2 regions of the Thermophilibacter sp. ET337 genome follow, and region 1 is predicted to be linked to the other one. Evidence: predicted binding sites of a transcription regulator. Region 1 holds the regulator's gene; the other holds the start of a gene.
The links. Region 1 encodes NrdR, which represses ribonucleotide reductase genes. Its sites were predicted from a motif close to AAACACNATATATNGTGTTT; they were not measured.

Region 1 (3,408 bases):
ACGTCGAAGACGCCGACGCGGACCCGCGAGCGCTCGTGCTGGCTCGAGGTCTTCTCCACCCTTAGCCGACCGAGCGGATGAGTGCCGTGACGCGCCCGAGGATGACGGGGTTGTCGACGTAGATGGGCTCCATGGAGTCGTTCTCGGGCTGGAGGCGGATGCGGTCGCGCTCGCGGTAGAAGGTCTTGACCGTGGCGGAGTCGTCGATGAGGGCGACGACGATCTCCCCGTCGTGGGCCTCGTGCTGCTCCTTGACGACGATGTAGTCGCCGTCGAAGATGCCGGCGTTGATCATCGACTCGCCGCGGACGCGCAGGATGAACGAGCTGGCGTCACCGACGATCGAGGTCGGGAGGCTCAAGGTGTCCTCGATGTTCTGCTCGGCGAGGATGGGCACGCCGGCGGCGACGCGGCCGACGAGCGGCAGGCGGATGACGTCGTGGTCGACGTCCTGGGAGACCGTGGCGAGGGGCTCGTCGCCCTCCTCGCTCTTGCCCATGACCTCGATGGTGCGCGGCTTCTTGGAGTCGCGCTTGATGAGGCCCTGGCTCTCGAGCGCCTTGAGGTGCATGTGGACGGTGGAGGGGGAGGCGAGCCCGACGGCCGCCCCGATCTCGCGGACCGACGGCGGGTAGCCGTGCTCGTCTGAGTAGGACTTGATGAAGTCATAGATGGCGAGCTGGCGCTTGCCGAGCTTTCCTCGTGCCATGTGGGCCTCCTTCTTCCGTGAAGCCATGATACCGCAGCTTGGGCCAAGTTGCAAACAGATGTTCGTTTTCTCTTGACACGAACAATTGTACCCCCATAATAGGGTACAGACGTTCTCATTGGTCAATTGTTGTCCGGTCGCCACGATATAAACGTCTCGACCACAAGAGACGAAAGGGGATATCGATGAGCGCTTGCAGCTGCTCGGCCTACGCCGCCGTTGAGGGGACCTCCGCCCTGAGCCCGTGCGAGAGCGGGCTCGTCCTGATCGAGGGCGGCCGCGCCGGACGCCTTGCCGCGCGGGCCCCGCGCCCCGCGCGCCACGCGGACGCCGGCGGCCTGACGCTCGGCCAGACGGTGCGCGCGCTGGTCTGCGGCGGCCTCGTCATCCTGGCCGTCGTGGTGGCCTCGGCGCTGGTCGACCCGGCCCGCGCCGCGGGCGTCCAGAGCGCCCTCGACGAGCTGCCCACGCGCTCCGTCATCGTCTCGAGCGGGGACTCCCTCTGGGGCATCGCCGCAGGCTGCGAGCTTGACGCCCCCACAGACGAGGTCGTCACGTGGATCCAGGAGCGCAACGGCATCGAAGGCGGCCTCGTCGTCCCCGGACAGGAGCTGATGGTCCCCGTCGCCGGGGCGCAGGGCTAGCGCCGCTCCTTTCCGTCAGGTTTCGGGACGGCGGCGAGGCTTCGAGATTTGAACATTTTGTGATACCTTCTCTTGTGCGTATTCACGAGGAGGTCTCATGCGTTGTCCCAAATGCGGGTGCGAGGAGTCAAAGGTCGTTGACTCCCGGCCCTCCGAGAACAACGACGCCATCAGGCGACGTCGCGAGTGCACGCGCTGCGGCTTCAGGTTCACCACCTACGAGCGCTGCGAGGAGCTCCCGCTCGTCGTCGTCAAGCGGGACGGGCGCAAGGAGCCCTTCGATCGCCAGAAGCTCATGCGCGGCCTTGTGACGGCCACCGTGAAAAGGGACGTGCCGCTCTCGGCGCTCTCCGCGCTCATCGACGACATCGAGTCGGAGCTGCGCGACGGCGGGGTGACCGAGGTCTCCTCGGTAGACCTTGGCGGCATGGTGCTCAAGCGCCTCGTCTCCGTCGACAAGGTGGCATACGTGAGGTTCGCGTCCGTGTATCGCGACTTCAAGGACGTTGACGAGTTCAGCGAGGAGCTGAGGAGCCTGAATGACTGAGGACCGCATCGAGCTTCCGATCAAGCGTCTCGACCCCTCCGTCGAGCTGCCCACCTATGCCTACGCCGGCGACGCCGGCCTTGACCTGCGCGCCAACGAGGACGTCGTCCTCGCCCCGCACGAGCGCCGCCTCGTCTCCACGGGGCTCGCCGTCGCCATCCCCGAGGGCTACGCCGGCTTCGTCCAGCCCAGAAGCGGGCTCGCCCTGCGCGAGGGCCTCTCGATGGCCAACACGCCCGGCCTCGTGGACGCGCACTACCGCGGCGAGCTCAAGGTGTGCGCCGTGAACCTCGACGACGAGCGACCCATCACCATCTCGCGGGGCGAGCGCATCGCCCAGCTCGTCATCCAGCGCGTGCCCGTCGTCTCGCTCATCGAGGTCGACGAGCTCGACGAGACCGACCGCGGCGCCGGCGGCTTTGGCTCGAGCGGCGTCTGACGTCTGGTTTTGCGCCCGCGGCCGCGCCGCGAGGCAAGACATAGTGTACGTACCAAACGAAAGGGATGTTTACGTATGGATTCTTTCTTCAAGGCAGGTGAGAGGGGCTCGAGCGTCGGCCAGGAGATTCGCGCTGGCCTGACGACGTTCCTCGCGATGGCGTACATCATCGCGGTGAACCCCTCGCTGCTCACGGCGGCCGGCATTCCTGCGGGCGCCGCGGTCACGTCGACCTGCATCGGCGCCGGCGTCATGACCATTCTCATGGGCCTCTTCGCCAACCGCCCGCTCGCCTGCGCCTCCGGCATGGGCGTCAACGCCGTCTTTGCCTACACCCTCGCCGGCATCGCCGGCGGTGACTGGCACGCCGCGAGCGCGGTCATCTTCATCGAGGGCGTCGCCATCCTCATCCTGGTCCTCTGCGGCCTGCGCGAGGCCATCATGGACGCCATCCCCGTGTCGCTTCGTCACGCCATCTCGGTCGGCCTCGGCCTGTTCATCGCCATGATCGGCCTCGCCGACGCCGGCATCATCGTCGCGGACGAGTCCACGATGGTCGCCCTCGGCGACGTCTTCAGCCCCACGTTCCTCGTCGGCCTGATCTCGATCGTCGTGACGATCGTCCTCTACGCCATGAACGTCAAGGGCTCGCTTCTGCTCGGCATCGTGATCGCCGTGGTCGCCGGCATCCCGCTCGGCGTTACCCAGATGCCCTCCGGCATCGTCTCCGGCCTTGACTTCACCACCTTCGGCGCCCCGTTCCTCTCCGACGAGGCGGGCGTCATGGGCATCGCCAAGGTCGTGACCAACCCCACGCTGCTCGTCTTCGCCTTCTCCCTCATGATGTCCGACTTCTTCGACACCATGGGCACCGCGATGGCCGTCGCCAAGCAGGGCGAGTTCCTCGAGTCTGACGGCCGCGTGAAGGACATCAAGCCCATCCTCATCGTCGACTCCGCCGCCGCCGCCGTGGGCGGCCTCGTCGGCGCCTCCTCGATCACGACCTTCGTCGAGTCCGCCTCCGGTGCCGCCGACGGCGGTCGCACCGGCCTCTCCTCGGTCGTCGCCG
Region 2 (3,408 bases), on a different contig from region 1:
CCCGGCGTCACGATCACGCCCGCGCGGTCCATGAGCTCGAGCGAGAAGGGCACGGAGTCCGTGCGGCCGTGCGGCAGGCGCGCCCAGACGAACATCGAGCCGTGGGCGTTGGGACGCTCCCAGCCGATGGCCTCCAGCCCGTCGCAGAGGGCGTCGCGGCGCTCCTGGTAGAGCAGGCGCTGGCGCTCGACGGAGTCGCGCGGACCCGTGAGCGCGGCGATGGCGGCGTCCTGCTCGGGGTAGAACATGCCAAAGTCGACCTGGCCGCGGAGCTTGCGCGCGGCGGCCACCACGTCCGGGCGACCCACCAGGAAGGAGAGACGCGCCCCGGTGACGTTGAAGGACTTGGAGAGCGAGAGGAACTCCACGCCCACCTCGAGCGCGCCCGGATACGAGAGGAACGACCCGCCCGGCTCGCCGTCGAAGACGATGTCGGAGTAGGCGTTGTCGTGAATGACCACGAGGTCGTGGGCGCGAGCGAAGGCGATGGCCTCCTCGTAGACCGCCGGCGTCCCCACCGACCCCACCGGGTTGGCGGGAAGTGACAGGATGAGGTACTTGGCGGCGTCGGCCACCTCGGCCGGGACGTCCGCAAGGTGCGGCAGGAAGTCGTGCTCGGCGGTGAGCGGGTAGTAGAAAGGACGGGCGCCGGCGAGCAGCGTCGCGTTCTGGAAGACGGGGTAGCACGGGTCGGGCACCAGGCCCACCTCGCCGGGGTCGGCGAGCGCCGCGACCACGTGGCCCAGGCCCTCCTGGGTCCCGCGGCAGCTCATGACCATGTCGCGCGTGACGCCGGTCACGCCGAAGCGGCTCTCGTAGTACCCGCAGACGGCATCGAGCAGCTCGTCCTTGTCGTGCAGCGAGTACTTCCAGTTGGCGGGGTCCGCGGCGCTCGCGCGCAGGGCCTCGACCACGTGGGCGGGGGGCTCGAAGTCCGGGGTGCCCACCGAGAGGTCGAAGACCTGCCGACCGGCGGCCTCCAGCTCGCGCCGCCGCACGTTGAGCGCCGCGAACACCTCGTCGCCAAACAGATCGAGCCGCCTTGAGAACTGCATGTGGTCCCTCCCGTGAGCAGGTCGCGCCAGTGATGCCGGACGTCGTCGCGTCCGGCACGTCCACTCTACCCCTTCGCCGCCGCCACGGGACGGCGCCTCCCGCTCACGTTTCCGACCGTTCACAGGGCGGCGAGCGGCAGGCTCAAAAGGAGTCAAGTTTCGGTGGACCCCGCATTAGGAAAAAGCTTTTTGCGGCGGTGCATTTGCTACCTGCCGCGATATGACTTATCAACAGCATTCAGCAGGTTGTTTACAATATGTAGTGTATTTTCACGACCATACCCACTAGAAATTGTGTCATAGTAGCTTCTACCACTTGATACGTCAGACCGGGCGCGTCCTTGCGGGCGCGCCCTTTCATCGGGGAGAAGAGGCCGCAATGAAGATCATCAAGCGCAACGGCTCGGAGGTCACCTTCGACATCTCGAAGATCGAGAACGCCATCCGTGCCGCCAACAATGAGGTGCCCCAGAGCGAGCGCCTCACGGAGCGCGAGGTGAAGTTCGCCTCCCTGAACGTCACCGACGAGTGCATGGAGGCCGGCCACACCGTCACCGTCGAGGAGGTCCAGGACCTCGTCGAGGACCAGCTCATGGCCCTCGACCACTTTGAGGTGGCCCGCAAGTACATCATCTACCGCTACGTGCAGAACCAGAAGCGCCACAAGAACACGACCGACGACAAGATCCTCGCGCTCATCGAGTGCAACAACGAGGAGGTCAAGCAGGAGAACTCCAACAAGAACCCCACGGTGGTCTCCGTCCAGCGCGACTACATGGCCGGCGAGGTCTCCAAGGACCTCACCATGCGCGAGCTGCTCCCCGCCGACATCGTGGAGGCTCACAACGAGGGCATCATCCACTTCCACGACTCTGACTACTTCGCGCAGCACATGCACAACTGCGACCTCATCAACCTCGAGGACATGCTGCAGAACGGCACGGTGATCTCCGGCACGCTCATCGAGCGCCCGCACAGCTTCTCCACCGCCTGCAACATCGCCACGCAGATCATCGCCCAGGTGGCCTCCTGCCAGTACGGCGGCCAGTCCATCTCCCTCACGCACCTCGCGCCCTTCGTGGACGTCTCCCGTCAGAAGATCCGCCGCCAGGTGGAGGCGGAGATGGCCGCCATCGACGCCCACCCCGGCGAGGACAAGATCGCCCAGATCGTCGAGGGTCGCCTGCGCGAGGAGGTCGCCCGCGGCGTGCAGACCATCCAGTACCAGGTGGTCACCCTCATGACGACCAACGGCCAGGCGCCGTTCATCACGGTCTTCATGTACCTCAACGAGGCCAAGAGCGAGCAGGAGAAGGCCGACCTGGCCCTGTGCATCGAGGAGATGCTCAAGCAGCGCTACCAGGGCGTCAAGAACGAGGACGGCGTCTGGATCACCCCCGCCTTCCCCAAGCTCATCTACGTGCTCGAGGAGGACAACGTCCGCGAGGGCACGCCGTACTTCTACCTCACCAAGCTCGCCGCCAAGTGCACGGCCAAGCGCATGGTCCCCGACTACATCTCCGAGAAGAAGATGCGCGAGTTCAAGCTCTCCAAGGGCGAGACCGAGGGCAACGGCGACTGCTACACCTGCATGGGCTGCCGCTCCTTCCTCACGCCGGACCGCTCGGGCAACGGCTACGACAACGTGGCCAACGCCGGCAACTACGAGCCGGGCAAGCCCAAGTACTACGGCCGCTTCAACCAGGGCGTCGTGACCATCAACCTCGTGGACGTGGCCCTCTCCGCGGGGCGCGACATGGACAAGTTCTGGGAGATCTTCGACGAGCGCCTGGAGCTGTGCCACCGCGGCCTGCGCTGCCGTCACGAGCGCCTGCTCGGCACCACCTCGGACGCCGCCCCGATCCTGTGGCAGTACGGCGCCCTCGCGCGCCTCAAGAAGGGCGAGAAGATCGACAAGCTCCTCTACGGCGGCTACTCCACCATCAGCCTCGGCTACGCCGGCCTCTACGAGTGCGTCAAGGCCATGACCGGCCACAGCCACACTGACAAGGAGGCCACGCCGTTCGCCCTGGCCGTCATGCAGCACATGAACGACAAGTGCGCCGAGTGGAAGGCCGCCGAGAACATCGACTACTCGCTCTACGGCACGCCGATCGAGTCCACCACCTACAAGTTCGCCAAGTGCCTGCAGCGCCGCTTTGGCATCGTCCCGGGCATCACGGACAAGGGCTACATCACCAACAGCTACCACGTCCACGTGACCGAGCCGATCGACGCCTTCACCAAGCTCCGCTTTGAGTCCGAGTTCCAGCGCCTCTCCCCCGGCGGCGCCATCTCCTACGTGGAGGTGCCGGACATGCAGGACAACCTCGAGGCCGTCATCTCCGTCATG

Region 2: the regulator NrdR is predicted to act here: its motif matches at 1,304-1,323, upstream of nrdD (anaerobic ribonucleoside-triphosphate reductase).

The regions. Positions count from the first base shown of each region.
Region 1 covers NZ_JANRHO010000002.1:16,747-20,154, reverse strand. Annotated here, with positions in the region: gene NW198_RS02305 (heparan-alpha-glucosaminide N-acetyltransferase) at 1-59, opposite strand, end outside; gene lexA (transcriptional repressor LexA) at 62-709, opposite strand; gene NW198_RS02295 (hypothetical protein) at 895-1,353, shown strand; gene nrdR (transcriptional regulator NrdR) at 1,451-1,900, shown strand; gene dut (dUTP diphosphatase) at 1,893-2,339, shown strand; gene NW198_RS02280 (NCS2 family permease) at 2,415-3,408, shown strand, end outside.
Region 2 covers NZ_JANRHO010000004.1:183,162-186,569, forward strand. Annotated here, with positions in the region: gene NW198_RS05435 (aminotransferase class I/II-fold pyridoxal phosphate-dependent enzyme) at 1-1,055, opposite strand, end outside; gene nrdD (anaerobic ribonucleoside-triphosphate reductase) at 1,435-3,408, shown strand, end outside.